DNA from 3 places in the Streptomyces sp. NPDC012825 genome. Region 1 is predicted to be linked to each of the others. Evidence: riboswitches for the same ligand, from Rfam matches in the RefSeq annotation. Region 1 holds a riboswitch; each other region holds the start of a gene.
What was found. Region 1 has a riboswitch for thiamine pyrophosphate ahead of thiO (glycine oxidase ThiO). Riboswitches for the same ligand answer to the same signal wherever they lie in the genome.
Positions count from the first base shown of each region.

Region 1 (9,682 bases):
CCGGCGCGAGCTGGTGGACCGGGGCGTCCCCGCCCTGGCGGCCGAGACCGCCGTCGCTCCCGTCGCCACCCTCGGGGAAGCCGCCTGACCCCGCCGGGGACTCAGCTCGGCTGCTCGATGAGCGTCGAGATGTAGAGCGCCTCGCCCAGCGACTCGATCAGCTCCAGCTGCGTGTCCAGGTAGTCGATGTGGTGCTCCTCGTCCGCGAGGATCTCCTCGAAGAGGTTGGCGGACGTGATGTCCCCCTTGGCGCGCATGACCTCGATGCCGCGCCTGAGGCGGTCGATCGCCTCCACCTCGACCTGGCGGTCCGCCTGGAACATCTCGGTGACGGTCTGGCCGACGCGCACGTGGAAGAGCCGCTGGTAGTTGGGCAGGCCGTCGAGCATCAGGATGCGCTCGGTCAGCTTGTCCGCGTGCTTCATCTCGTCGATGGACTCTTCACGGGTGTACTTGGCGAGCTTCGTCCACCCCTTGTTGTCCTGGATGCGGTAGTGCAGCCAGTACTGGTTGATGGCGGTGAGTTCGCCGGTCAGCTGCTCGTTCAGGAACTCGAGGACCTCGGGGTCGCCCTGCATCGCACAGGCTCCTTCCACTTGCACACGGTGTGTCCACGCCATAACTGGGCAGGATGGCCGCATCCTCGCACTCCGAATGGGGGGCGTCCAGTAAGTACAGGCTTAGTGGGAGTTGCCCCAATGGTGTCGTCGGAGTGGTCGCCTGGTCATGACCACCCCTTGCGGTCTGTCACCATGGATGACATGGGTCAGCCGGAGAGCGGAGTACACCGGGAAGAGGGCCGGCCGGATCGTTCGCCGGACCTTTCGGCGGATCTCCCGCCGGGGCAGCGGATCCAGCGCGGCTGGCCGGTCACCCACTACGGTCCCGTCCCCAAGTTCAAGCCGGACCGCTGGGAGTTCCGCGTCTTCGGGGCGACGGCCGACGGCGACAAGCGGTGCTGGAACCACGAGGAGTTCTCGGCCCTGCCGTTCTCCACGGTGGTGGCCGATCTGCACTGCGTCACGAAGTTCAGCATGCTCGGGGCCGAATGGGGCGGCGTTCCCGCCCGGACGATCCTGGAGCTCGCCCCGCCCGCGCCCCAGGTCACCCATGTGATGGTCTGGGCCGAGTACGGCTACAGCGCCAACATGCGGCTCGCCGACTTCGCCTCGGACCGCACGATCTTCGCCACCCACAAGGACGGGGAGCTGCTCACCGCCGAGCACGGCTTCCCGTTGCGGCTCGTCGTCCCCCACCTGTACGCCTGGAAGGGCCCGAAGTGGGTCCGGGGCGTGGAGTACATGGCCGCCGACCGGCGGGGCTTCTGGGAGGAGCGGGGCTACCACAACCTCGGCGACCCCTGGCGGGAGCAGCGCTACTCGTACCAGGAGGAGCCGGGGGACGGCCCCGAGCTCTGACCCGGGGCCCCCGGCCTCAGTGGTGGTACGCGTGGACCACCGCGTGGCCCTTGCCGCGGCCGATCAGCCACTTGTTGACCGGCGTGGTGATCACGAAGGCGACGGCGAGCGCGAGGGCCAGGACGATCCAGAAGAGCGGCTCGGACAGGTGCGCGTCCATGGCGCCGGGCCAGAGGGCGATGACGCCGTTGTCGACGATCTCCATGACCGCGATGGAGAGGGTGTCGGCGGCGAGGGCGACCTTGAAGGCCGCCCGGAAGCCGACGCCGGCGGCCAGGATGCCGCGCAGGGTGAGCGCGTAGCCGAAGAAGAAGGCCAGGACGATGGCGAGGACCATCGTCGGCACGTTCCCCCAGCCGAGCGCGGTGCCGATCACCATGCCGAGCACCTCGCCGATGGCGCAGCCGGTGAGGCAGTGCAGCGTGGCCTTGGCGGCCATGGCCCAGGTGGCCCCGCCGGGCGCGGCGTGCTCCCCGTGGCCGTGGCCGTGGTCGGGTCCGGGTCCGTGGTTGTTGTCGTGCCCGTGGTCGTTGTCGTGTCCGTGCTCGTGCCCGTGGTGGGCGTGCGCTTCGTGTCGCATGAGGACCCCCGGCGTCGGGTGAAGGTTCCTGTCGTTACGGGAACCCTATACCCCTCAGGGGTATTTCTCAGGGGCGCAGTTTCTTCAGGAGCTCCACGTCCGCCCGGTGCCCCTCCTTGCCGCCGGGCGTCTCGATGACCAGCGGCACGCCCTCCGTCGCCGGATGGCGCAGCAGCTCCCGGAAGGCGTCCTCGCCGATGTGGCCGGCGCCGATGTTCGCGTGCCGGTCCTTGTGGGCGCCCACCACGTCCTTGGAGTCGTTGGCGTGGATCAGCCTCAGCCGCCCCGCCCCGACGGTCTCCACGAGCAGGTCGAGGGTCTGCGCCGCCCCCGACGGGCCCGTCAGGTCGTGTCCGGCGGCGAACACGTGACACGTGTCCAGACAGACGCCCAGCTTGGGATGGCGGTCGAGGACGTCGAAGTACGGGCCGAAGTCCCAGGTCCGCGAGCAGAGCGAGGAGCCCTGCCCGGCCGTCGACTCCAGGAGCAGGTCCGGGTCGTCCGGGTGCGTCAGCTCGTCGAGCAGCGGCAGCAGCCGCTCCCGCACCTGGGCGAGCGCCACCGCGCGCGGCCGGCCGCCGGTCGCCGAGCCGGTGTGCACCACCACGCCCTTCGCGCCGATCTCCCGGCCCCGGCGCAGCGAGTGCCGCAGCGACTCCACCGACCGCTCCGCGGTGGCCTCGGTGTGCGAGCCGAAGTTGATCAGGTACGGGGCGTGGACCCAGACCGAGAGCGACGCCTCCGCGCACTCGGTCCGGAACCGCTCGTCCTGGGCCGGGTTGCCGGCCGGGGTGGCCCAGCCGCGCGGGTTGGCGACGAAGACCTGCACGGCCTCGGCGCCCAGCTCGCGGGCGTAGCCCAGACCGACCGTGGCGAGACCGCCGGCCACGGGGACGTGGCCGCCGACGGGGTTGCGCATGGGTGTCTACAGTCCCTTGATCGTGAGGGTGACCGTGGAGCCCTCGGGGGCGGTGGAGCCGCCTTCCACGGACTGGCCCGCGACCGTGTCGCCGAGGTACGGGAACGACTTCTTCAGCTTCACCTCGAAGCCCGCGTCCTCCAGGGCCGCGCGCGCGTCCTCGGTCTTCTCGCCGGTCACGTCGGGGACCTCGATCAGCTCGGGACCCTCGGAGACGGTGAGGGTGACGGTGTCGCCCTCGGCGGCGCGGCTGCCCTCCGGGAGGGACTGGGCGGCGACCGAGCCGGCGTCCTCGGGGGAGTTGACCCGCTCCGGGGCGACCCGGACGGTGAGCCCCGCCTCCTGGAGCGCCGCCGTGGCGTCGGCGACGGTCTCGCCGGTCACGTCGGGCACGTCGACCGGGGAGCCCTTGCTGACGACCAGGGCGATCGCCGAGTCGGGGGCGCGCTCGGTGCCGGGCTCGGGATCGGAGCCGATCACGGCCCCCCTGGCGACGGAGTCGCTGAACTCGCGGGTGACCACCCCCGCGGCCAGGCCCTCCTCCGCCAGGGCCTCGCGGGCCTCGGCGAGCGGCTTGTTCCTGAGGTGCGGCACCTTCACGACCTCGGGACCCCGGGAGAGGGTGAGGGCGACCGTGTCGTTGCCGCGCAGACGCTCGCCGGGAGGCGGGTCGACGGCCATGACGGTGCCGCGCTCGTACACGTCGCTGAAGGCGCGCCTCGTCGTGCCGACGTCCAGGCCGGCGTCGGTGATCCGCTGCGTGGCGGCGGCCTCGCTCTGGCCGAGGACGGCCGGGACGCGGGTGAACTGGCCGGAGTTGATGTACCAGACCCCGCCGCCCAGACCGAGGACGAGCAGGACGGCGGCGACCACGAGCAGCGGGCCGCGCGGGGCCGGCCGGCGGGCGGCGGGGGCCGCGGGCGGCTCGGGCGCCGGCATCCGGCCGGTGTGCCGCACCTCCCCGGCGCCGGCCTCCGCCGACGGCGGGAGGTCGATCACACTGGTGCGTTCCTCGGCCGGCACGGCACGGGCGATCACGCTCGTCCGGTCCTCGGCGGTGTCCCGGGCGCCGGACCGCGCCTGCGGCGGCGCCGCGTCCAGCTGCTCCTCGGAGAGCGCGGCGCGGGCCGCCAGGACCAGGCCGAGCAGGGCGGCGGCGTCGTGCGGACGCGCCTCGGGGGCGCGGGCCGCGGCGGCCGCGACCAGGCCGTCGAGCTCCGGGGCCAGCCCCGGCACGGCGGCCGAGGGCGCGGGCACGTCCGTGTTCAGGTGCCGGTAGAGCACCTGGGCGGGCGTGTCGCCCGCGTGCGGCTTGGCGCCGGTCAGCATCTCGTACAGGACGACGCCGCAGGCGTACACGTCGGCGCGGGTGTCGGCGGTGCCGTGCTCGATCTGCTCCGGCGCCAGGTACGAGACCGTGCCGAGGACCGAGCCGGTGGTGGCGGTCGCCGAGCCCACCGCCCGTACGAGCCCGAAGTCCGCGACCTTCACCCGGCCGTCGTCCCCTATCAGGACGTTCTCCGGCTTCATGTCCCGGTGCACGAACCCGGCCCGGTGCGCGGCGCCGAGCGCGGCGAGCACCGGCTCCAGGATGTCGAGCGCGGCCCGGGGCGCCAGGGCGCCCCGCTCGCGCAGCACGTCGCGGAGGGTGCAGCCGGGCACGTACTCCATCGCCAGGTAGACGTACGGCCCCTCGGCGCCCTGGTCGAAGACGCCGACGACGTTGGGGTGCGCGAGCCGGGCGACCGACTTCGCCTCGCGGATGAACCGCTCGACGAAGGCGGCGTCGGCCGCCAGCTGCGGGTGCATCACCTTGAGCGCGAGGACGCGGTCGAGGCGGGTGTCGACGGCCCGGTAGACCGTGGCCATCCCGCCGACGGCGATGCGCGCGTCGACGCGGTAGCGGCCGTCGAGCAGCCGCCCGACGAGGGGGTCCTGAAGGGTCGTGTCCACGGCGACGAGTCTACGAGCCGCGCACACGCGTCCGGCGCGCCCGTCCCGTACCGCGGCACACCCGTGACGGGCGCGCCGGACGGCCCCGGCCTCAGAAGGCGGGGCGCTCCGGGTCCAGGCGGGCCCGGCCCTCCACCGGCGAGGACGCCTCCGCGAAGTGGCGGCGCGGGATCCGGCCGGCCCGGTGGGCGAGCCGGCCCGCCTCGACCGCGTGCCGCATCGCCGAGGCCATCAGGACCGGTTCCTGCGCCCGGGTGACGGCCGACGCCAGCATCACCGCCGCGCACCCCAGCTCCATCGCGAGCGCCGCGTCCGACGCCGTGCCGGCTCCCGCGTCCAGGATCACCGGCACTCCCGCACGCTCCGCGATGAGCTGGAAGTTGTGCGGGTTGCGGATGCCGAGCCCGGAGCCGATGGGGGAGCCGAGCGGCATGATCGCCGCGCACCCCGCGTCCTCCAGCTTCCGGGCGAGGACCGGGTCGTCGTTGGTGTACGGCAGGACGGTGAAGCCGTCGTCGACCAGGGTCTCCGCCGCGTTCAGGAGCTCCTCCCCGTCCGGCAGCAGGGTCCGCTCGTCGGCGACGACCTCCAGCTTGATCCAGTCGGTGCCGAGCGCCTCCCGGGCGAGCCGGGCGGTCAGGACCGCCTCGCCGGCCGTGAAGCAGCCCGCCGTGTTGGGCAGGACCCGGATGCCGAGCCGGTCCAGGACGGAGAGGACCGACCCCTGGACGGTCGGGTCGAGACGCCGCATGGCGACCGTGGTCAGCTCCGTGCCGCTGGCGACCAGGGAGCGCTCCAGGGCGTCGAGGCTGGGCGCCCCGCCGGTCCCCATGATCAGGCGGGAGGAGAACTCCGCACCGCCCAGGACGAACACGTCGTCGGACATCGCGCTCAGCCCCCCTGCACCGCGGTGAGGACCTCCACCCGGTCCCCGTCGCCGAGGAGCGTCGCCGCCCACTCGCCGCGCGGGACCACCGTCTCGTTGACGGCGGCGGCCACCCCGGAGGGGGCGGCGGTCAGGGTCGCGACGAGGGCGTCGAGGGAGACGGGACCGGAGAGGACGCGCGCCTCCCCGTTGACGGACACGGACACGGACACGGTCGCGGGCGCGTCGTTCGCGGACGGGTTCACGCTCATGCGGGCTGCTCCTGACGTACGGGAGGGGCGGGGGAGAAACGGCGGGGGGTGAAGGGGCGCGCCTCCTCGGGCAGGGCGCCCGTGGTGAGCGCCTCGGCCAGGGCGTCGCCGGTGACGGGGGTGAGCAGCACCCCGTTGCGGTAGTGGCCGGTGGCGAGCAGCAGGCCGGGCAGGGCGGTGGGGCCGAGCAGGGGGGCGTTGTCCGGCGAACCGGGGCGCAGCCCGGCCAGGGTCTCGGTGAGCGGCAGCTCGGTGATCCCGGGCACCAGCTCGTGGGCGTCGCGCAGCAGCTCGTACACCCCGCCCGCCGTCACCGTGGTGTCCCAGCCGAGCTCCTCGCTGGTGGCGCCGACGACCAGCTCGCCGTTCTCGCGGGGCACCAGGTAGACGTGGCTGCCGCGCACGACGGCCCGGACGGTCCGGGAGAGGAAGGGGGCGTACGCGGGCGGCACCCGCAGGCGCAGGACCTGGCCCTTCACCGGGCGCACCGGCGGGAGCACCTCGTCGGGCACCCCCGCGAGCCGTCCGCTCAGGCTGCCCGCCGCGAGGACGGTCTGCCCCGCCGTCAGCTCCTCGCCCCCGGCGAGGACCGCGCCGCGCGCCCGGTCGCCCGTCACCGTGAGCCGCTCCGCGCGTGTCCGGTGGAAGACCACCCCGGCCCGCTCGCAGGCGGTGACGAGCGCGGCGGCGAGCCGGCGCGGGTCCACCTGGTGGTCGCCGTCGACCCGGAGGCCGCCGCGCACGCCCGGTGCCAGCATCGGCTCCAGACGGCGGCACTCGCGGCCGCTCAGCCACTCGGAGGCGAGCCCGCAGCGGGTCTGCAGGGCGTGCAGCTCGCGCAGGTGGGCCCGGTCGTCGGCGTCGAGGGCGACGGCGAGGGTGCCGCAGGCGCGGTAGCCGACGTCGAGCCCGGTCGCCTCCTCCAGCTCGGCGACGAAGGCCGGATAGCGGGCGGCGGAGGCGAGGTTGAGCCCGAGCAGGGTCTCCTCGCCGTAGTGCAGCTCGGTCACGGCGGCGAGCATCCCGGCCGCGACCCGCGCGGCCCCGCCGCCCGGTTCGGGATCGACGACGGCGGTGCGCAGCCCGCGCAGCGCGGCCCGCCAGGCCGTGACCAGGCCGATGATCCCGCCCCCGACCACGAGGACGTCGAAGGCCTTCCGGACATCGGAAGATCTCTGTGCGTCGGAAGAACGCATGGGCGTCCAGCCCCTCCCTTCGCCGGCATGACCCGGATCAGGTTCGTACGGTCGGAGGCCGGTCAGCCTCCCTCTCAGCCCGGTGCGTCCGGGCTCCCGCGAGTGCTTTACGCCCGCCAGACTAGCTTCCGCCGCGCGCCCGTCACGAGGGGGCCGGACTCCCCGTTCTCCCTGACGGCCCGTCAGGTACGTAAGGTGGCCGCGTGAGCGAGCAGAAGCAGACCCAGCGGCGCGTCGTGGTCGTCGGCGCCGGAATGGCGGGCGTCCAGACCGCCGTCGCCCTGCGCGAGCAGGGCTTCACCGGCCCCGTGACCCTCGTCGGGGCCGAACCCCACCAGCCCTACGACCGGCCCCCGCTCTCCAAGGCGGTCCTCCTCGGGAAGGCCGAGGACTCCGCCTTCGAGGTCGACTTCGAGGACCTCGGCGTCGAACTCCGGCTCGGCGTGGACGTCACCGGGCTGCGCGCCGCCGACCACGAGGTCGACACCGAGGCCGGACCCGTCCCGTACGACGTCCTGGTGATCGCCACCGGCGCACAGCCGGTCACCCTGCCCGGCTCCGAGGGCGTCCCCGGCGTCCACCTGCTGCGCACCCTCGACGACGCCGTGCGCCTCGGACCCGTCCTGGAGCGCCGCCACACCGTCGTGGTCGTCGGCGCCGGCTGGATCGGCGCCGAGTTCACCACCGCCGCGCTCGGCGCCGGCTGCGCCGTCACCGTCGTGGAGGCCGCCGACCTCCCGCTGGCCGGCACCCTGCCCGCCGAGGTCGCCGCCCCCATGGCCGACTGGTACGGGGCGAACGGCGCCGAACTCCTCACCCACGCGCGCGTGGACACCGTCGAACCCGGCCGGGTCCGCCTCGCCGACGGCCGCGAACTGCCCGCCGAGGCCGTCGTCGTCGGCATCGGCGCCCGCCCGGCCACCGGCTGGCTCGCCGGGTCCGGCATCGCCCTCGACCCGGGCGGCGCCGTCACCGCCGACGACCGGCTGCGCACCTCCCTGCCCGACGTGTACGCGGTCGGGGACTGCGCCTCCTTCCCCTCCACCCGCTACGGCGAGCGCCTCCTCGTCCACCACTGGGACAACGCCCTCCAGGGCCCGCGCGCGGTCGCCGCCGCGATCACGGGCGCCGACACCGGCCCGTACGACCCCGTGCCGTACTTCTGGTCCGAGCAGTTCGGGCGCTTCGTCCAGTACGCGGGGCACCACGCGGGCGCGGACGAGCTGCTGTGGCGCGGCGACCCGGCGGACGAGGCCTGGTCGGTGCTCTGGCTGCGCGCCGGGGCGCCGGTGGCCCTCCTCGCCGTCGGCCGCCCCCGCGACCTGGCCCAGGGCCGGAAGCTGATCGAGGCCGCGACCCCGGTCGACCCGGTCCGCGCCGCCGACCCCTCCGTACCCCTGAAGGCGGCAGTCCGGTAGGCCCGACTACCGGCTGTCGGTCCGGGATGGCAGGCTTGTCACGTGACCGAGATTGACGCAAAGATCGATGCTCTCGTCCCCGCCTGGCTCTACCTGCCCGACATCGCGGAGATGCTCGATGTCGAGGTGACGCGCGTGCGGCAGCTGGTCAAGGAGGGCCAGCTCATCGCCGTGCGCCGCGGAGAGAACAACGCACTCCAGGTGCCCGCCGCCTTCATCCAGGGCGACAAGGTCGTCAAGGGCCTCACCGGGACCCTGACCCTGCTGCGGGACGACGGCTTCACCGACGAGGAGATGCTGGAGTGGCTCTTCACTCCGGACGAGAGCCTGCCGGGCACGCCCGCGCAGGCGCTCGGCGAGAACCGCGGCACGGAGGTGAAGCGCCGCGCCCAGGCGCTCGCCGTCTGACGCGCCCTGCTTGACGCGCACCGCCCGACACGCGTCACCCGACGCACGTCGTCCGGCGCGCGCCGAAGACACCACCAGCGGGTGTCGTGACGGCCGGTCCCCGGTGACCGGCCGCCACGGCACCCGCGACACCGACGGGGGGACCCACCCATGCCCACGCCTCGCGAGCGGCTCGCCGACGCCCGGCTCTACCTGTGCACCGACGCCCGGAAGCGCCAGGGCGACCTGCCCGCCTTCCTCGACGCCGTGCTCTCCTCCGGCGTGGACGTCGTCCAGCTCCGCGACAAGGGCATGGAGGCCGCCGAGGAGCTGGAGCACCTCGCCGTCTTCGCCGAGGCCGCCCGCCGGCACGGCCGGCTCCTCGCCGTGAACGACCGGGCCGACGTCGCCCACGCCGTCGGCTCCGACGTCCTCCACCTCGGCCAGGGCGACCTGCCCGTCCCCGCCGCCCGCGCGATCCTCGGCGAGGAGGTCCTCGTCGGGCGTTCCTGCCACGCCGAGGGCGAGGTGGCCGCGGCCGCCGCCGAGCCGGGCGTGGACTACTTCTGCGCCGGCCCCTGCTGGCCCACCCCCACCAAGCCCGGACGGTACGCGCCGGGGCTCGACCTCGTGCGGTACGCGGCCGGCCTGGCCCAGGACCGCCCCTGGTTCGC
Region 1 is NZ_JBIBBZ010000006.1:323,659-333,340, reverse strand. Features, by position in the region: gene ACFY7E_RS17060 (bacterioferritin-associated ferredoxin) at 1-88, shown strand, start outside; gene bfr (bacterioferritin) at 102-578, opposite strand; gene ACFY7E_RS17050 (sulfite oxidase-like oxidoreductase) at 762-1,418, shown strand; gene ACFY7E_RS17045 (DUF4396 domain-containing protein) at 1,435-1,998, opposite strand; gene ACFY7E_RS17040 (deoxyribonuclease IV) at 2,066-2,917, opposite strand; gene pknB (Stk1 family PASTA domain-containing Ser/Thr kinase) at 2,924-4,870, opposite strand; gene ACFY7E_RS17030 (thiazole synthase) at 4,962-5,756, opposite strand; gene thiS (sulfur carrier protein ThiS) at 5,762-6,007, opposite strand; gene thiO (glycine oxidase ThiO) at 6,004-7,203, opposite strand; TPP riboswitch at 7,201-7,313, opposite strand; gene ACFY7E_RS17015 (NAD(P)/FAD-dependent oxidoreductase) at 7,458-8,621, shown strand; gene ACFY7E_RS17010 (Rv2175c family DNA-binding protein) at 8,664-9,029, shown strand; gene thiE (thiamine phosphate synthase) at 9,180-9,682, shown strand, end outside.

Region 2 (9,682 bases), on a different contig from region 1:
GCGACGTTGCCGCCGACGTCCCGCTGCGGGAACAGCTGGTGGTCCTGGAACATGAGCCCGACGCCCCGCCGGTGCGTCGGCACCCCGGTCTGGTCGGCGCCGTCGAGGAACACCCGGCCGCCGTCGAGCGGCCGGAGGCCCGCGACGGCCCGCAGCAGCGTCGACTTGCCGCTGCCGCTGGGGCCGAGCACGCACACGGTCTCGTGGTCGGCGACCTCCAGGTCCACGGCGTCGAGCACGGCCCGCGCCCCGAACCGCACGGTCGCCCCGTCGAGTCTCAGCATCAGAACTCCCCGGAGGTCCGGTCGGTGCGGAGCCGTTCGAGCAGCAGCAGGGACACCGCGCACACCACCATCAGAATCGTCGAGAGGGCCATCGCCTGGCCGTAGTTGAGTTCGCCGGGCCGGCCGAGCAGCCGGGCGACCGCGACCGGCAGCGTCGGGCTGTCGGGCCGGGCGATGAACACGGTCGCGCCGAACTCGCCGAGCGAGACGGCGAACGCGAACCCGGCCGCGATCAGCAGCGCCCGCCGCACCAGCGGCAGGTCCACCTCCCGCCAGGCCCGCCAAGGCGAGGCGCCGAGCACGGCCGCCGCCTCCCGCAGCCGCTCGTCCACCGCGCGCAGGACCGGCAGCATCGTCCGGACGACGAAGGGGACGCCGACGAGGGCCTGCGCGAGGGGGACGAGGATCCAGCTCGCCCGCAGGTCGAACGGCGGCTCGTCCAGCGTGATGAGGAAGCCGAAGCCGACGGTGACGGCGGAGACGCCCAGCGGCAGCATGAGCAGCGCGTCGAAGCCCCGGACGAGCCGCCCCGCCCGCCGGGTGAGCGCGGCCGCCGCGAGCCCGCCGATCACCACCGCGACGGCGGTGGCGGCCACCGCGTACCGCAGCGAGTTCCCGATCGCCTCCAGGGGCGGCACCAGGAAGGTCCCGCTCTCGTCGAGCGAGCCGAGCGCCCGGTAGTAGCCGAGCCCGTACCCCCCGGGACCGGCGAAGGACCGCTCCACGAGCACCCCGAGCGGCAGCAGGATGAGCAGCGCCACCGAGACGAGGACGCCGCCGAGCAGCGCCCACTGCCCGGCGCCGCGCGGCCGGCGGGCGGTCAGCTCCGGCGGTACGAGCCGCAGCGCGGTCTCCCGCCGCCGTACCGTCCACGCGTGCAGGGCGAGGATCGCGCCGACCGCGACGAACTGCACGAGGGTGAGCACGGCCGCCGTCGGCAGGTCGAGCAGCCGGGCGGTCTGCCGGTAGATCTCCGCCTCCAAGGTCGTGTACGCGTCCCCGCCGAGGATCTGCACGACGCCGAAGGAGGTGAAGGTGAAGAGGAAGACCATCAGGGCCGCCGCCGACACGGCCGGGACGAGCGCGGGCAGCGTCACCGTCCGCCAGGCCGTGAGGCGGGAGGCGCCGAGGACCCGGGCGGCCTCCTCCTGGCGCGGGTCGAGCTGCGACCAGAGGCCGCCGACGGTCCGGACGACGACCGCGTAGTTGAAGAAGACGTGGGCGAGCAGGATCGCCCACACGCTCGTGTCGAGCCGCAGCCCCCACAGCTCGTCGGTGAGCCCGTTCCGGCCGACCAGGGCCAGGAACGCCGTGCCGACCAGGACGGTGGGCAGCACGAACGGCACCGTGACCACGGCCCGCAGGACGCTCTTGCCGGGGAAGTCGAAGCGGGCGAAGACGTACGCGCCGGGCAGCGCGACGAGCAGGGTGAGGCCGGTGGAGGCGAGGGCCTGCCAGGCGGTGAAGCCGAGCACGTCGAGGATGTCCGGCCGGCTCAGCGTCGCGCCGATCCGGCCGAACCTCCAGTCGCCGTCGGGCCGCAGCCCGCGGTCCACGATGGACACGACGGGCCACGCGAAGAACACCGCGAAGAACGCGACGGGCAGGGCCATGAGCCCGAGCCGCGCCGCGTTCCCGCGCGCGTCCCTCCTCCCCACCGGGCGGCCGGGCGCCGGACGCCTGCCTACCGGGCGATCGAGGACCACTGCTGGATCCACGCGTCGCGCTTCTCGGCGATCTTCCCGGGCTCCATCGTCTCCGGCTTCTCCACGACCACACCGTGCTTCGTGAACAGCTCGGGCAGGGCCGCGTCCTTGGCCACCGGGTTGACGAACATCTGGAGCGGCATGTCCTCCTGGAACTCCTTCGAGATCAGGAAGTCGATCAGCGCCTTGCCGCCCTCCGGGTTCTTCGCCCCGTTCAGCAGGCCCGCGAACTCGGTCTGCCGGAAACAGGTGCCGGTGGAGACGCCGGTGGGCGCGACCTTCGGCTGCGGCTCGCCGTACAGCACCTCGACCGGCGGGCTGGAGGCGTACGACACGACCAGCGGCCGGTCGCCCTTGGCCTGCTTGCCGCCGGCCGAGCCGGAGAACTCCTGGTTGTAGGCGAGCTCCCAGCTGTCGACGGTCTTCACGCCGTTGGCCTTGAGCTTCTTCCAGTAGTCCTGCCAGCCGTCGTCGCCGTACTTCGCGGCCGTGCCGAGGAGGAAGCCGAGGCCCGGGGAGGACCGCTCCGGGTTCTCGACGACGAGCAGGTCCTTGTACGCCGGCTTCGCCAGGTCGTCGAAGGTCACCGGCGGCGCCAGCTTCTTGTCGGCGAAGTACTTCTTGTCGTAGTTGACGCAGATGTCGCCGGAGTCGATCGGGGTGACCCGGTCCTCCTTGTCGAGGCGGTACTCCGCCGGGACCCGGTCCAGGCCCTTCGCCCCGTACGGCACGAAGATGCCGTTGTCGAGGGCGCGGGAGAGCAGGGTGTTGTCGACGCCGAAGAAGACGTCGCCCTGCGGGGAGCCCTTGGTCAGGATCTCCTTGTTGACGGCCTCGCCGGCGTCCCCGGCCTTGAGGACCTTGACGGTGAACCCGGTCCGCTTCGTGAACTCGGCCAGGACCTCCTTGGAGGCGTTGAACGAGTCGTGGCTGACCAGGGTCACGGTCTTCGGCGCGGGCGCGCCGGACTTGCCGGCGGCGTCGCGGGCGTCGTCGGTGCCGCAGGCGGCGAGGGCGGTGACGCCGAGCGCCGCGAGGACCGCGACGGCGGCCTGCTTCCTGATGCTCACTGAATTTCCTCCTGGGTGGGACCAGGAAGAGACGCGGCCCTGCCCGTGTCCGGCGGACCGGACGCGGGCAGGGCGCAACAGCTCGAGTTACGACCGAACTCCCTACCCAGAATGACCTGGGCGAGGTTCAGAGGGTCTGCGGTCTGACGGCACCGCACTCTCAGCGCTGTGGCGCTCCCCTGTCGGAATGACTATGAAGATGTGTTCGAGCTCAGAGTACAAGGTCAGCGCTCGGCGGCCGCGAGCTGTCCACAGGCACCGTCGATCTCCTGGCCCCGGGTGTCGCGCACGGTCACCGGCACGCCGTGGCGGGCGATGGCCTCGACGAACGCCTTCTCGTCCTCCGGTCGGGAGGCGGTCCACTTCGACCCCGGCGTCGGGTTCAGCGGGATCAGGTTGACGTGCACCCGCTTGCCCTTGAGCAGCCGGCCGAGCAGGTCTCCGCGCCAGGCCTGGTCGTTGATGTCCCGGATGAGGGCGTACTCGATGGAGATCCGGCGCCCGGACTTCTCCGCGTACTCCCAGGCCGCGTCGAGGACCTCCCGCACCTTCCAGCGCGTGTTGACGGGCACGAGGGTGTCGCGCAGCTCGTCGTCCGGGGCGTGCAGGGAGACCGCGAGCCGGCACTTGAAGCCCTCGTCGGCGAAGCGCAGCATCGCGGGCACGAGCCCGACGGTGGAGACGGTGATGCCGCGCTGGGACAGGCCCAGGCCGTCCGGCTCGGGGTCGGTGAGGCGGCGGATGGCGCCGACGACCCGCTTGTAGTTGGCGAGCGGCTCGCCCATGCCCATGAACACGATGTTCGAGAGCCGCGCCGGGCCGCCGGGGACCTCGCCGTCGCGCAGGGCCCGCATGCCGTCCACGATCTGGTGCACGATCTCGGCGGTCGACAGGTTCCGGTCGAGGCCGGCCTGTCCGGTCGCGCAGAACGGGCAGTTCATCCCGCAGCCGGCCTGCGAGGAGATGCACATGGTCACCCGGTCCGGGTAGCGCATGAGCACCGACTCCACGAGCGTGCCGTCGTGCAGCCGCCACAGGGTCTTGCGGGTGGTGTCGTCGTCGCACGAGATGTGCCGCACCACGGACATGAGGTCGGGCAGCAGCTCCCCGGCCAGCTTCTCCCGCGAGGCGGCCGGGATGTCGGTCCACTCGGCGGGGTCGTGCGCGTACCGCGCGAAGTAGTGCGTGGACAGCTGCTTGGCGCGGAAGGGCTTCTCGCCGATCGCGGCGACGGCCTCCTTCCGCTCGGCGGGCGTGAGGTCGGCGAGGTGCCGCGGCGGCTTCTTGGCTCCGCGGGGGGCGACGAAAGTGAGTTCTCCGGGCTTGGGCATGGTGCTACCAGTGTCGCAGAGATACGAAGAGGGACCCGCCGTCCTGTGGACAACGGGTCCCTCGTACGAAGAACCGCAGGTCAGCCTGTGCCGACGAACAACGCCAGCAACAACCACACCACCGGTGCCGTCGGCAGCAGCGAGTCCAGCCGGTCCATGATGCCGCCATGGCCGGGCAGCAGCGTGCCCATGTCCTTGATGCCCAGGTCGCGCTTGATCATCGACTCGCCGAGGTCGCCGAGCGTCGCGCTCGCCGCCACCGCGAGACCGAGGACCAGGCCCTGCCACCAGACCCCGTCGTCGATCATGAACTGCATGCACAGCGCGCCCGCCGCCATCGCGAACGTCACCGCGCCGACCAGGCCCTCGCGGGTCTTGCCGGGGCTGATCCTCGGGGCAAGCTTCCGCTTGCCGAAGCGCCAGCCGACCGCGTACGCGCCGGTGTCGCTGACCACCGTCAGGATCAGGAAGGTCAGCACCCGCTCCGGGCCGTCGTCCGCGGTCAGCAGCAGCGCCACGAACGTCGCCAGGAACGGCACGTAGAACGCCGCGAACACGCCCGCCGTGACGTCCTTCAGGTAGCCCTCGGGCGGCTCCGTCATCCGCCACACCAGGACCGCGAGCGCCGTCAGGGCCATCGCGACCCAGGCGCCCTCGGCACCGCGCACGTACCCGGCGACGACCATCGCCGCGCCGCCGACCGCGAGCGGCACCAGCGGCGCCTTGATTCCCTTGCGCTCCTGGAGCCTGGAGGTCAGCTCCCACAGCCCGACCACCACGGCGACCGCGATCACCCCGACGAACGCCGGTGCCCAGATGTACAGCGAGGCGATGATGACGGCGCCGAGGCCGACCCCGACCCCTATGGCCGCGCCCAGGTTCCGCCCCGCGCTCTTCTTCTGCCGTGGCGCCGACGGCGCGGGCGGCGGAGGCGGGGTGGGGCTGGACATGGGCTCCTGCGGGTGCTCGTGCGGGGTCTCGTCGCGGAACAGGGGACCGCTCGGGTGAGCGGCCCCCCGGCCGTGACCGTCCTGGAATCCGTCGGCGGGAACGTCGGGCACGATGGGCATGGGGCGAGTCTGCGCCGCCGGACGCCCCTCGTGGGCGGGACCCGCCGGGGCGGGTCCCTGGTGGGGTCCCCCGAGGCCGAAACCGGCCGGGGCACCCCAGGGAGAGTCGTTCATCAGACCTCGAGCAGCTCGGCTTCCTTGTGCTTGAGCAGCTCGTCCACCTGCGTGACGTACTTCGCGGTGGTGTCGTCGAGCTCCTTCTCCGCGCGACGGCCCTCGTCCTCGCCGACCTCGCCGTCCTTGACGAACTTGTCGATGGTCTCCTTGGCCTTGCGGCGCACCGAGCGGATCGAGATCTTCGAGTCCTCGGCCTTGCCCTTGGCGACCTTGATGTACTCGCGGCGGCGCTCCTCGGTCAGCTCGGGGAACACCACCCGGATGATGTTGCCGTCGTTGCTCGGGTTGACGCCGAGGTCGGAGTCGCGGATCGCCTGCTCGATGTTGCGCAGCGCGCTCTTGTCGAACGGGGTCACCACGGCCATCCGCGGCTCGGGCACCGAGAAGGACGCGAGCTGGTTGATGGGCGTGAGGGCGCCGTAGTAGTCCGCCACGATCTTGTTGAACATCGCCGGGTGCGCACGGCCGGTGCGGATCGCGGCGAAGTCCTCCTTGGCGACCACGACGGCCTTCTCCATCTTCTCCTCGGCCTCGAGGAGGGTCTCTTCGATCACCACATGCTCCTGCGTGTCGTCGCGTTGTGTCCTGCACGGTGTACGACCGGCAGGGCTGTCGTCCAGCCCCGTGCGGGGCGGTTCCCGGTTCGGGTCAGGCCCGGGTGCCCTGGTCGCTCACGAGCGTGCCGATCTTCTCACCCTTCACCGCGCGCGCGATATTGCCCTCGGCGAGCAGTTCGAAGACGAGGATCGGGAGGTTGTTGTCCCGGCACAGGGTGACGGCGGTGGCGTCGGCGACCTTGAGGTCGCGGGCGATCACCTCGCCGTACTCGAGCGCGTCGAACTTGACCGCGTCGGGGTTGCGCTTCGGGTCCGAGTCGTACACGCCGTCGACGCCGTTCTTGCCCATGAGCAGGGCCTCGGCGTCGATCTCCAGGGCGCGCTGGGCGGCGGTGGTGTCCGTGGAGAAGTACGGCATTCCCATGCCCGCGCCGAAGATGACCACGCGACCCTTCTCCAGGTGCCGCACGGCGCGCAGCGGGATGTACGGCTCGGCGACCTGGCCCATGGTGATGGCGGTCTGGACGCGGGAGTCGATGCCCTCCTTCTCCAGGAAGTCCTGGAGGGCGAGGCAGTTCATCACGGTGCCGAGCATGCCCATGTAGTCGGAGCGGGCCCGGTCCATGCCGCGCTGCTGGAGTTCGGCGCCACGGAAGAAGTTGCCCCCGCCGATCACGATCGCGATCTCCGCGCCGTCGCGGACGACGGCCGCGATCTCGCGCGCGATGGCGTGCACGACATCGGGGTCGACGCCCAGGCCGGTACCGCCGGAGAAGGCTTCTCCGGACAGCTTCAGCATGTAGCGGCCGGCCTTTTTGCCGTTGTTGTCGTCGCCCTGTACGGCGCCCTGGTTCATGGAGCTCTCCTCGTGCACATACGAAGGAGGCCATTGCCTTGGGTCCTCGCGGTATCCCGTGCGGCAATGGCCTCCTCGTCAGATCTGCGGTCGTCCTGCGCGGGCGCGGACGACTGCTTCAGACCCTACCGGGGTCCGGTGTCCGTCGCGTTCGCGACCGGACTCAGATGCCGACCTTGATGCGGGTGAAGCGCTTCAGGGTGACACCGGCCTCGTCCAGGATCTGCTGGACGGACTTCTTGTTGTCCAGGGCGTACGGCTGGCCGAGCAGCGTGGCGTCCTTGAAGAAGCCGTTGACGCGACCCTCGACGATCTTGGCGATCGCGGCCTCGGGCTTGCCCTCGGCGCGGGTGGTCTCCTCGGCGATGCGGCGCTCGGACTCGACGACCTCGGCCGGGACGTCCTCACGGGTGAGGTACTTCGGCGCGAAGGCGGCGATGTGCTGCGCGACGCCCTTGGCGACCTCGGCGTTCTCCTTGTCGAACTCGACGAGGACACCGATCTGCGGCGGGAGGTCGGGCATGGTGCGGTGCATGTACGCGGAGACGTAGCCGTCGGCGTACTGCGCGAAGCGGTCGAGGACGATCTTCTCGCCGAGGTTGGCGTTGGCCTCGTCCACGTAGGCCTGCACGGACTTGCCGGGCTCGATCTCGGAGGCGAGGAGGGCCTCGATGTCGGCCGGGGCGGTCGCGGCCACGTGGGCGGCGAGCGCGTTGGCGACGGCGAGGAACTTGTCGCCCTTGGCGACGAAGTCCGTCTCGCACTTCAGCTCGACGAGGACGCCGGAGGTGTTGTCGTCGGCGATGAGGGAGACCACGGCGCCGTTCTCGGCGGAGCGGCCCTCGCGCTTGGCGACACCCTTCTGGCCCTTGATGCGCAGGGCCTCGACGGCCTTGTCGACGTCGCCGTCGGCCTCGTCCAGGGCCTTCTTGCAGTCCATCATGCCGGCGCCGGTGAGCTCGCGGAGCTTCTTGACGTCAGCGGCGGTGTAGTTCGCCATGAGTCTGTTTCTCTCTCGAAGTCTGAAAGATCGGGCGGGTCCACGGGAGGACGGCGGGGGCTTCGTGGGCCCCCGCCGTCGTCACCCGAGGACCTGGGTCCTGAAGGGTCAGGCCTGCTCGGCGGCCTCGGCCGGAGCGTCGGCGGCCTCGGCGTCCGCGACCTTCTCGGTCTCGGCGGAGGTCTGGACCTCGGCGGCCTCGGCCGCGGGGGCCTCGGCGACGGGAGCCTCGGCGGCGGGGGCCTCGGTCTCGTCGGCCTTCTTCTCACCCTCGAGCAGGTCGCGCTCCCACTCGGCGAGCGGCTCGCCCTGGGCCTTCTCGCCCGGCTTCGAGTCGCCGGTCGCGGCGCCGGAGCGGGCGATGAGGCCCTCGGCGACGGCGTCGGCGATCACGCGGGTGAGCAGGGTGACGGAGCGGATCGCGTCGTCGTTGCCCGGGATCTTGTAGTCGACCTCGTCGGGGTCGCAGTTGGTGTCGAGGATCGCGACGACCGGGATGTGGAGCTTGCGCGCCTCACCGACGGCGATGTGCTCCTTCTTGGTGTCGACGATCCAGACAGCGCTCGGCACCTTCTGCATCTCGCGGATACCACCGAGGGTCTTCTCCAGCTTGGCCTTCTCGCGGGAGAGGACCAGGAGCTCCTTCTTGGTGAGACCCGAGGCGGCGACGTCCTCGAAGTCGATCTGCTCGAGCTCCTTGAGGCGCTGCAGACGCTTGTAGACGGTGGAGAAGTTGGTGAGCATGCCACCGAGCCAACGCTGGTTGACGTACGGCATGCCGACGCGCGTCGCCTGCTCGGCGATGGCCTCCTGGGCCTGCTTCTTCGTACCGACGAACATGATGGAGCCGCCGTGCGCGACGGTCTCCTTGACGAACTCGTAGGCGCGGTCGATGTACGACAGCGACTGGAGCAGGTCGATGATGTAGATGCCGTTGCGCTCGGTGAAGATGAAGCGCTTCATCTTCGGGTTCCAACGACGGGTCTGGTGACCGAAGTGGACGCCGCTCTCCAGCAGCTCCCGCATCGTGACGACGGCCATGGCCGTATCTCCTTGGGTTTCTCGGTTGTGTTCCTGACGCCCCGGCGCGCCATGCCCACGAGGGACCGAAAGGCGCTGCCACCGTCGGAGGACCGTGGCGGGGCGTGCGAAGTCGACTCGGTGACCCGAGTCGCCATAGGAAGTGTACGGGACCCCGGGGGCACCGGGTGACGGAGCTGTCCACAAGCGGTGAGCAGTCCACAGGAACCGCCCGTGGACCCTGCGCACCGAACGGCCGGGGGAGCCTTCCCCCATGTACTTCACGACGACCTGGCTCACGGCCCTGCTCCTGACCCTCGGCTCCTTCTGGCCGGTGGGCGGCCCGCCGCCGCCCGAGATCGTCCGCGGCTGGCAGCCCCCGCCGGGCCCGTACGCGGCGGGCCACCGCGGCGTCGACCTCGCCGCACCACCGGACGCCCCCGTCCTGGCCCCGGTGGCGGGCACGGTCACCTTCGCGGGCCCGGTCGGCGGCCGGGGCGTCCTCACCCTGACCCTCCCGGGCACGGGCGCTCCCCCGCTGCGCACGACCTTCTCTCCGGTGACCCCCCTGATCCCGGCTGGCACCACGGTCCCGGCGGGCACCCCGATCGCCCGCGTCACCCCCGGCGCCCACTGCCCGGAAACCTGCCTCCACTGGGGCCTCCGCAGGG
Region 2 is NZ_JBIBBZ010000022.1:3,718-13,399, forward strand. Features, by position in the region: gene ACFY7E_RS29250 (ABC transporter ATP-binding protein) at 1-284, opposite strand, end outside; gene ACFY7E_RS29255 (ABC transporter permease) at 284-1,897, opposite strand; gene ACFY7E_RS29260 (thiamine ABC transporter substrate binding subunit) at 1,969-3,060, opposite strand; TPP riboswitch at 3,142-3,251, opposite strand; gene rlmN (23S rRNA (adenine(2503)-C(2))-methyltransferase RlmN) at 3,285-4,391, opposite strand; gene ACFY7E_RS29270 (phosphatidate cytidylyltransferase) at 4,472-5,575, opposite strand; gene frr (ribosome recycling factor) at 5,575-6,132, opposite strand; gene pyrH (UMP kinase) at 6,227-6,991, opposite strand; gene tsf (translation elongation factor Ts) at 7,155-7,991, opposite strand; gene rpsB (30S ribosomal protein S2) at 8,100-9,032, opposite strand; gene ACFY7E_RS29295 (murein hydrolase activator EnvC family protein) at 9,286-9,682, shown strand, end outside.
Region 2: it holds a riboswitch for thiamine pyrophosphate, as region 1 does, so the genes downstream of both, ACFY7E_RS29260 (thiamine ABC transporter substrate binding subunit) here and thiO (glycine oxidase ThiO) in region 1, are expected to answer to the same signal.

Region 3 (9,682 bases), on a different contig from region 1:
ACTTGGTCGCCCTGAGGTACTTCTCGTTCTCCGTCCGTACCCAGGCGGTCTGGAGCCCGGCGGTGAGCGCCGCGAGGGAGATCGTCAGCGGGACGAAGAGGAAGTGGTAGACGGTGGTGATACCGAACTGCCAGCGCGCCAGAGTCTCTGGCGCAAGAGCGAGGTCCACGTCGCTTTCTCCTTACATCGCCGTGGTCACATCGGCGGCTGCCCTGACCATCCCCCGATACCGGGACGAACCGGGGCACGCTTGTGAACGCGTTCACATTCACAAGCATTATGGCTTATACGAAATCCGTACTTGTCTCCGGGGGGCCTTTACAAGGCGTCTCTTTCCTCACACACGAACGGCCCCCGCGAGCGACTGCTCGCGGGGGCCGTGGGGACGCCCCTCGGTCTCCGGTGGGTGTCAGAGCTCCTTGCGGAAGGCCTCCGCCGCCTGGAGGAACAGGTCGTTCGCCTCGCCCTCGCCGATCGTGACGCGCACGCCCTCGCCGGCGAACGGGCGGATCACGACACCGTGCCGCTCGCAGGCCGCCGCGAAGTCCGCCGTCCGCTCGCCGAGCCGCAGCCAGACGAAGTTCGCCTGCGTGTCCGGAACGGTCCAGCCCTGGTCCACGAGGGCCGCGCGGACCCGCTCGCGCTCGGCCACCAGCGAGCCGACCCGGCCGAGCAGCTCGTCCTCGGCCCGCAGCGAGGCCACCGCCGCGTCCTGCGCCAGCTGGCTCACGCCGAACGGCACCGCCGTCTTGCGCAGCGCCGCCGCCACCGGCTCGTGGGCGACCGCGAAGCCGACCCGCAGCCCGGCCAGGCCGTACGCCTTGGAGAAGGTGCGCAGCACGGCGACGTTGGGACGGTCGCGGTACAGCTCGATGCCGTCCGGGACCTCGGGGTCGCGCACGAACTCCTTGTACGCCTCGTCGAGCACGACCAGGACGTCGGAGGGCACCCGGTCGAGGAAGCGCTCCAGCTCGGCCCGGCGCACCGCGGTGCCGGTGGGGTTGTTGGGGTTGCAGACGAAGATCAGGCGGGTCCGGTCGGTGATCGCCTCCGCCATCGCGTCGAGGTCGTGCACCTCGCCGTCGGTCAGCGGCACCTGCACCGAGGTGGCCCCGCTGATCTGCGTGATGATCGGGTACGCCTCGAAGGAGCGCCAGGCGTAGATCACCTCGTCGCCCGGGCCCGAGGTCGCCTGGATCAGCGACTGCGCGACCCCGACCGAGCCGGTGCCCGTGGCCAGGTGGGAGACGGGCACGCCGAAGCGCTCGGCCAGCTCCTCCATCAGACCCGTGCAGGCCATGTCCGGATACCGGTTGAAGGTGTCGGCCCCGGCCACCACGCTCTCCAGGACTCCCGGCAGCGGCGGGTAGGGGTTCTCGTTGGAGGACAGCTTGAAGGCCACGGGCCCGCCCGCGGCGGCCGGCTTGCCCGGCTTGTAGGTGGGGACGCCGTCCAGCTCGGCGCGCAGCTTGGGGCTGCCGGTGCTCGTCCCGCTGGTCTCGCTCACAGTGTGGCCTCCTCGACCGTCCGTACCGCCAATACTGCTCACCTTAAGAGGATTCGCCTCCGCTGCGAATGGGCTGTGGACAACAGGAGGGACACGGCTCCTCGGCCGGACTCGGGGCCGGGCCGGCGGGTGGGGGCGCGCGCACGGGTGGCGCACGCCGGTGGCGGGCGCCGTGGCGCGCATCCCCCGTAGAGGTGAGTTGAGGCCACTTCGAGACTTCGCCCTCTCGCCAGGCCCACACCTCCCAGCCCCCTTGAGTCGCAGACCAGGACAATCAACTACCTTCAAATCAAAGGCACTTGATAGATTTCGATCATGCAGAAACGTGCCTGTCAACGTCTGCATATGCGACCGTCCCGACCGCCCCTCATCGCCCTACTATCGGCTCGCCATGACAGCAGCAGGGAAGCACCAGGTGAGCCGGGCACAGACCCGGGGAAGCCGGCAGGGCAGGGCGGGCATCCGGGACGTCGCCGCCGCCGCCGGGGTCTCCATCACGACTGTCTCCGACGCTCTCAACGGGAAGGGCCGACTCCCCGACGCCACCCGACGCCACGTCCGCGAGGTCGCCGACCGGCTGGGCTACCGCCCGTCCGCGGCGGCCCGCACACTCCGTACCGGCAAGTCGGGACTCATCGGCCTGACCGTGACCACGTACGGGGACGAACCTTTCACCTTCACCGAATTCGCGTACTTCGCGGAGATGGCCAGGGCGGCCACGTCGGCCGCGCTCGCCCGGGGCTACGCCCTGGTCATCCTCCCCGCCACCTCCCGCCATGACGTCTGGTCGAACGTCGCCCTCGACGGCACCGTCGTCATCGACCCCTCCGACCACGACCCCGTCGTCACCGAACTGGTCCGCCAGGGCCTGCCCGTCGTCTCCGACGGACGCCCCGCCGGCACCCTCCCGGTCACCGCCTGGGTCGACAACGACCACGAAGCCGCCGTCCTCGACCTGCTCGACCACCTCGCCGCCGCGGGAGCCCGCCGCATCGGGCTCCTCACCGGCACCAGCACGGACACGTACACCCGCCTCTCCACCACCGCCTACCTCCACTGGTGCGCACGGGTGGGCCAGGACCCCGTCTACGAGTCCTATCCGGCGCACGATCCGTGCGCGGGCGCCGTCGCGGCCGACCGGCTGCTCGCCCGTCCGGACCGGCCCGACGCCGTGTACGGCCTCTTCGACCCCAACGGAACCGACCTCCTCGCGGCCGCGCGCCGCTACGGGCTGCGCGTCCCGGAGGACCTCCTGCTGGTCTGCTGCAGCGAGTCGGGCGGCTACGCCACCACCGAACCGCCCATCACGACGCTCTCGCTCAAACCGCGCCGGATCGGCACGGCCGTCGTCCAGCTCCTCATCGACGCCATCGAGGGGGTCGAGACCGACGGACCGGTCGAGCAGGTGATACCGACCGAGCTCATCGTCCGCACCTCCTCGCAGCGCCGCCCGCCCCGCACGACGGTCAGCCCGCCGCGCTCGCCCGCGAAGGACTGACCCGAGGAGTTCGTCCGGGCGGGCCGCGCGAAAGAACCCGCGCGGAAGCCCTGCTCGGAGGGTCGGCTCTCCGAAGAGGGACGCCTTCGAACACGCCGTTCCCGTCCCTGCCCGTGGACGGGAACGGCCAAACCGATCACCGCACCTGCTCCAACCCTGGACTGGACCTTCCCAATTCGGGCGAAACGACTGGTGAACCCGGAGTGGACCCGGATTCACCACCCCTGGTGCGTCACACAGGAGGACGCTCATTCCTATGATGGGCGGACGACACCGCGGACCACCCCGACCAGGCCGGTCCGCGATGTGCAGGGCATCGCGACGGTGGTGGAGGGGTCGATGACTCAGGGGGCCGGTCAGGAGCCCGTGGTGCGCACGGCGACATTGCGTGACTTCCGCGTACCGCCGTACGCACGCGTGCCCGTGCAGAGCCATGCCGCCGAACCGGCTGGCCCGGAGCCGCTGCCGGCTCCCGCGGAGCACGTCCACGGACACGCCGAACACCCGGAGTCGTACTCCGCCACGGACGAGTACCGGGACGAGCAGCCGGCCACGCGCCCGGCCCCGGCCGCCCGTCCGGCCGCCGCCGAGCCCCTGCCCCCCGTCGCGCCCTCCCCGGTCGAGGCCGTACCGCAGACGCCCCCGCCCCCGCCGCAGGCCCCCGCGCCCATGCCCGCCGACCCGACCCTCCACCTCGGCCACCGCGCCGCCGCGCCCCCGTACCCCGCGGCCCCCACCGCCTCCGGCCACCCCGGGAACGCGTTCCCCGAGGGCGAGGTGCCCGAGGGATACACGCCGACCGAGCGCGACCTGCCCGTCATCAACCGGGGCGACACCGTCCAGGTGCAGGCCTCCCCCGCACCCGCCCCCGCCGGCGAGGCCCCGGCCGGCGAAGGCCCCGGACCCCTCTACGTCGTCGGGGACGTCCACGGCTACCTCGACGAACTCGTCGCGGCCCTCCGCGCCCAGGGCCTCGTCGACGAGAACGGCGGCTGGGCCGCGGGCAACGCCCGCCTCTGGTTCCTCGGCGACTTCACCGACCGCGGCCCCGACGGCATCGGCGTCATCGACCTGGTCATGCGGCTCTCCGCCGAGGCCGCGGCCGCCGGCGGCTACTGCAAGGCCCTCATGGGCAATCACGAACTGCTGCTCATCGGCGCCAAGCGCTTCGGCGACACCCCGGTCAACTCCGGCGCGGGCACCGCCACCTTCCAGGCCGCCTGGCTGCTCAACGGCGGCCAGAAGCAGGACATGGACCGCCTCCAGGACGTCCACCTCCAGTGGATGTCCCGGCTCGACGCCGTGGTGCGGGAGGACGACCACCTCCTCGTGCACTCGGACACCACCGCGTACCTCGAATACGGCGAGACCATCGAGGACGTCAACGACACGGTCCACGAGATCCTCAACCGGAACGACGCGGACGAGGTCTGGGACGTGTTCCGGAAGTTCACCAAGCGCTTCGCGTTCCGTGACGACGGGGGGCCGCAGGCCGTCCAGGAGCTGCTCTCCACCTACGGCGGCAGCCGGATCGTGCACGGCCACAGCCCGATCCCGTACCTCCTCGGCCAGGTCGGCGCCGAGGACGGCGAGGACGACGGCGGCCCGGTCGTCGACGGACCGCACGTGTACGCCGACGGGCTCGCGATCGCCATGGACGGCGGAGTGACCATGGCCGGGAAGCTCCTGGTCGTCCAACTCCCCCTGGACGCCTGACCGAACGCCCGGCCTATCACCCTGCGCATCCGGGGAGGACGATTTCAGGAAACTCTCTGTCAGCCCGCCGCTTCGCCGCAATACCATCGGGTGCATCCGTAGCAGGCTCTCCTCCGTTTCCGCCCGCCCGGTCGTCTTCCCACGGCCGTCACGGGCCTACGGAGCATCGGGGGATGCACATGAACGTGGCTCCGCACCTGCTGACCGAGGACCGCGCCGAGTACGAGCGGGTCCTCGACGACGCACTGAGCACCGCCCACGCACGTCCGGAACTCGCCGGGGTCGGCACCCGGCTCACGGTCGCGCAACTGCGCTCGATGACGCTGAACGCGACGGCGCTCGTCACCTCCGCGGCCGCGAGCGAGTACGACCACTTCGTGAAGGTCCGCGAGCGGGACCGCGCGACCGCCGGGGCCCGCGCTCCGGCCCCGTACGACCTTCCCGGCCCCGGCGCGGGCGTCGTCGCGATCGTCACCGTCATGGTCCCGGTCCTCGCGGGCGCCGCCTCCGTCATCTTCCTGCTGGTCGGCGCGGTGCTGCACGCCCTCGCCCCCACCGTGGCGTTCGGCGCGACCCTGCTCACCGCCGGGCTCGTGTTCGGCTCGCTCGCCGCCGCCGGACTGCTCTGCGCGGCCGTCGGACTCCTCGTGACGGCCCTGCGCAACAGCCCCGTCGAGGTGAGCGCGGGCGGCCCGCCCGCCCCTCCGGACGACGAACTCTCCCGCGCCCGCGAGGCCTGGCGCCACGCCCTCCTCGAACGCGGCATCCTCCCCTTCCTGCGCCACGCCCTCGCCGCCGTCCCGCCGGATCCGGCCGGCCCCTGACGCGCCGGACCGGCCCGCGCCTCCCCCGGGGGGCGCGGGCCGGTCCGTGAGCGGACGGATCCGCTACTCCGCCAGCGGCAGGTAGACGCGGTTGCCGCTCGCGGCGAACTCCTTCGACTTCTCCGCCATGCCGGCCTCGATCTCCTGCGCCGTACCGCCGTGTTCACGGCGGATGTCCTGGGAGATCTTCATCGAGCAGAACTTCGGACCGCACATCGAGCAGAAGTGCGCGGTCTTCGCGGGCTCCGCCGGCAGCGTCTCGTCGTGGAACTCGCGCGCGGTGTCCGGGTCGAGCGCCAGGTTGAACTGGTCCTCCCAGCGGAACTCGAAGCGCGCGTCCGAGAGCGCGTCGTCCCACTCCTGCGCGCCCGGGTGCCCCTTGGCGAGGTCCGCCGCGTGGGCCGCGATCTTGTACGTGATGACGCCGGTCTTCACGTCGTCGCGGTTGGGCAGGCCCAGGTGCTCCTTGGGCGTCACGTAGCAGAGCATCGCCGTGCCCCACCAGGCGATCATCGCCGCGCCGATGCCGGAGGTGATGTGGTCGTAGGCGGGCGCCACGTCCGTGGTCAGCGGGCCGAGCGTGTAGAACGGCGCCTCCTCGCAGATCTCCTGCTGGAGGTCGATGTTCTCCTTGATCTTGTGCATCGGGACGTGCCCGGGGCCCTCGATCATCGTCTGCACGTGGTGACGCTTGGCGATCGTGTTCAGCTCGCCGAGCGTCCTCAACTCGGCGAACTGCGCCTCGTCGTTGGCGTCCGCGATCGAACCGGGCCGCAGGCCGTCGCCGAGCGAGTACGTGACGTCGTACGCCGCCAGGATCTCGCAGAGCTCCTCGAAGTGCGTGTAGAGGAAGTTCTCCTCGTGGTGCGCGAGGCACCAGGCGGCCATGATCGAGCCGCCGCGCGAGACGATGCCGGTCTTGCGGCGCGCGGTGAGCGGCACGTACGGCAGAAGTACGCCGGCGTGCACCGTCATGTAGTCGACGCCCTGCTCGGCCTGCTCGATCACCGTGTCCTTGTAGATCTCCCAGCTCAGCTCCTCGGCCTTGCCGTCGACCTTCTCCAGGGCCTGGTAGAGCGGCACGGTGCCGATCGGCACGGGGGAGTTGCGCAGCACCCACTCGCGGGTGGTGTGGATGTTGCGGCCGGTGGACAGGTCCATGACCGTGTCGGCGCCCCACTTGGTCGCCCAGGTCATCTTCTCCACCTCCTCCTCGATGGAGGAGGTGACGGCGGAGTTGCCGATGTTGGCGTTGACCTTCACCAGGAACCGCTTGCCGATGATCATCGGCTCGATCTCCGGGTGGTTGACGTTCGCCGGGAGCACGGCCCGCCCCGCCGCGATCTCCTCCCGCACGACCTCGGGTGAGACGTTCTCGCGGATCGCGACGTACTCCATCTCCGGCGTGATCTCGCCACGGCGGGCGTACGCGAGCTGCGTCACCGCCTGGCCGGAGCGGCCCCGGCGCGGCAGGCGGGGGCGGCCGGGGAAGACCGCGTCGAGGTTCTTGAGCCCGCCGCCGCGCGGCGAGGTGTGCTTGATGCCGTCGTCCTCGGGGCGGGCCGGGCGGCCCGCGTACTCCTCGGTGTCACCGCGCGCGATGATCCAGTTCTCGCGCAGCGGGGGCAGGCCCCGCCGCACGTCGGTGTCGACGGTGGGGTCGGTGTACGGGCCGGACGTGTCGTACAGCGTGACGTCCCTGCCGTTGGTGAGGTGCACCTGACGGACCGGAACCCGCAGGTCGGGGCGCGAGCCCTGGACGTATCCCTTGTGCCAGCCCGGCGTGCGTCCGCCGGACTGGTCGTTCTGGTCGGAGGCAGGCGTGCGTGCGTCCTGAATGGTCATGAGACCGATCTCCCTACGCCGGCATTACCCGGTAACAGGTTCGGCGGTCGGCGCAGCCTCCTCCCGTACGTACATCGGTACGCGCGTACGGTGATCAGCGCCCTCTCAGCCCGGTGCTCCGAGCTCCCGCGTGTGCAAAGGTGCCACCACGCTAGCGTCATCCCGGGCGTGCTGAACAGTGGGCCCCCGCCGTTCTTGCGATGATCGGTCGGTGACTTCCCCCCAGCAGACCCCCGAGCCGCACGACCACTCCCACGGTCCGGGCCCCTCCCACGGCCATGGATCCGGGCATGGGCACAGCCACAGCCACGGGCCCGCCGCGCCCGTGTCCCGGCATCTGCGCAAGGTCATCGCCGCCGTCCTGGTTCCCTTCGCCACCGCCGTCCTGGTCGGGCTGGCGGTCCTGTGGCCCGGCGGCGCCCCGCCGCACGAGCGCACCGGTGTCGGCTTCGACCGGCAGACCGAGCAGGGCAAGGTCGTCTCCGTCGAGTACGTCGACTGCAAGACCGTGAACGCCGGCCAGGTCCCGCCGACCGGGGACACCTCCACCCCGGAGGGACGCGAGGCGGTCGAGGCCCAGCAGGGAGAGTGCAAGAAGGCGACGGTCGAGGTCACCACCGGCCCGAACAAGGGGCGCGAGTTCACCGAGATCGTGCAGCCGGGCGCACCGCGCCAACTGGAGGAGGGTCAGGGCGTGGTGGTGGCGTACGCCCCCGACGCCCCGTATGACCTCCAGTACTCGGTGACGGACGTGAACCGGAAGGTGCCGTTGGCGGTGCTCGCCGGCATCTTCGCCCTCGCGGTCGTGGCGGTCGGGCGGATGCGGGGGCTCATGGCCCTGGTCGCGCTCGCCGTGAGCTTCCTGGTGCTGATGTTCTTCATCCTGCCCGCGATCCTGCAGGGGTCGAACCCGCTGGTGGTGGCAGTGGTCGGGTCGAGCGCGATCATGCTGATCGCGCTCTACATGTGCCACGGCCTGTCGGCCCGCACCTCGGTCGCGGTGCTCGGCACGCTGATCTCGCTGCTGCTCATCGGGCTGCTCGGCTCGCTCTTCATCGGCTGGGCCTCGCTCAGCGGCAACACCGACGACAACACCGGTCTGATCCACGGACTCTATCCGGACATCGACATGTCCGGTCTGCTGCTGGCCAGTGTGATCATCGGTTCCCTCGGCGTGCTCGACGACGTGACGGTCACCCAGACCTCGGCCGTCTGGGAGCTGCACCAGGCCGATCCGGGCATGGGGCCGCGCGGCCTGTACCGGGCGGGGATCCGGATCGGCCGCGACCACATCGCCTCGGTCGTGAACACGCTGGTGCTCGCCTACGCGGGCGCCGCCCTGCCGCTGCTGCTGCTCTTCTCCATCGCGCAGAGCAGCATGGGGACGGTGGCCAACAGCGAGCTGGTGGCCGAGGAGATCGTCCGGACGCTGGTCGGCTCGATCGGTCTGGTGGCGTCCGTCCCGGTGACCACGGCGCTCGCGGCGCTCGTGGTCTCCGCCGACCGCGCCGAGGGCACCGGCCGCCCGGGGACCGGTGGCCGGAAGCCCTCGTCGGGGCGGGGCGGACGGCGCCGCCGCGCCAAGTGACCGAAAACCAAGGAGTGCTCCATCCGGTTCGTCGGCGTGCCGGCTCGGGGGGTCGGCTACGCAGAAGGGACCGGATCAGGACAACTCGGTGTCGGTGCGTCGATTTCAGGCCGGGCCGGCGTTCTCCTCGGCCAGGATCCGGCCCAGCGCCGCCTCCAGGTTGTCCTCGAAGTCACCGAGGGCCCGTTCCTGACCGAGCGGAACCAGCTTGTCCGTCCGGTCGAGGAAGGCGACGAGCGGTGGCGCGCTGGCCCGGAACAGGGCGCGGTCACCGCCGACCTGGAGCCGGATGGAGACGTCCGAGAGCCGCTCGGGCTCCGTCGGGGCGATGTGCACATCGCCGTCCCCGCTCGGCCGGTTGATCCCGTCGAGCAGCAGTTCACGGCCGAAGGCCCAGGTCACCGGTGCGTCCCCGGGGAGATGGAACGTCATCCGCACCGCGTAGGGATCCCGGGTCTCGTACCGCAGTTCGACCGGGATCTTGAAGGAGAGCTCCTCGGAGACGAGGAAGCTCATCAGGACCTCGGCCTGAACCGACTCTCGCATCATGTACCCCGCAGTAGATGAAGCAGTTGTGTAAACACAGCTGCTGAAAGCTGTGACCGAAACGGCCAGGAATGATCCCCCGTGGCCCTCTTGACGCAATCGTGCTGTAAGCACTAGCAGATCACAAGGAGTGATTTTTCAGATACTGATAGAGAACG
Region 3 is NZ_JBIBBZ010000003.1:167,046-176,727, forward strand. Features, by position in the region: gene ACFY7E_RS09345 (cytochrome ubiquinol oxidase subunit I) at 1-169, opposite strand, end outside; gene hisC (histidinol-phosphate transaminase) at 410-1,507, opposite strand; gene ACFY7E_RS09355 (LacI family DNA-binding transcriptional regulator) at 1,899-3,005, shown strand; gene ACFY7E_RS09360 (metallophosphoesterase) at 3,345-4,721, shown strand; gene ACFY7E_RS09365 (hypothetical protein) at 4,895-5,545, shown strand; gene thiC (phosphomethylpyrimidine synthase ThiC) at 5,609-7,390, opposite strand; TPP riboswitch at 7,384-7,530, opposite strand; gene ACFY7E_RS09375 (YibE/F family protein) at 7,602-8,978, shown strand; gene ACFY7E_RS09380 (SsgA family sporulation/cell division regulator) at 9,084-9,524, opposite strand; gene ACFY7E_RS09385 (IclR family transcriptional regulator) at 9,663-9,682, opposite strand, start outside.
Region 3: it holds a riboswitch for thiamine pyrophosphate, as region 1 does, so the genes downstream of both, thiC (phosphomethylpyrimidine synthase ThiC) here and thiO (glycine oxidase ThiO) in region 1, are expected to answer to the same signal.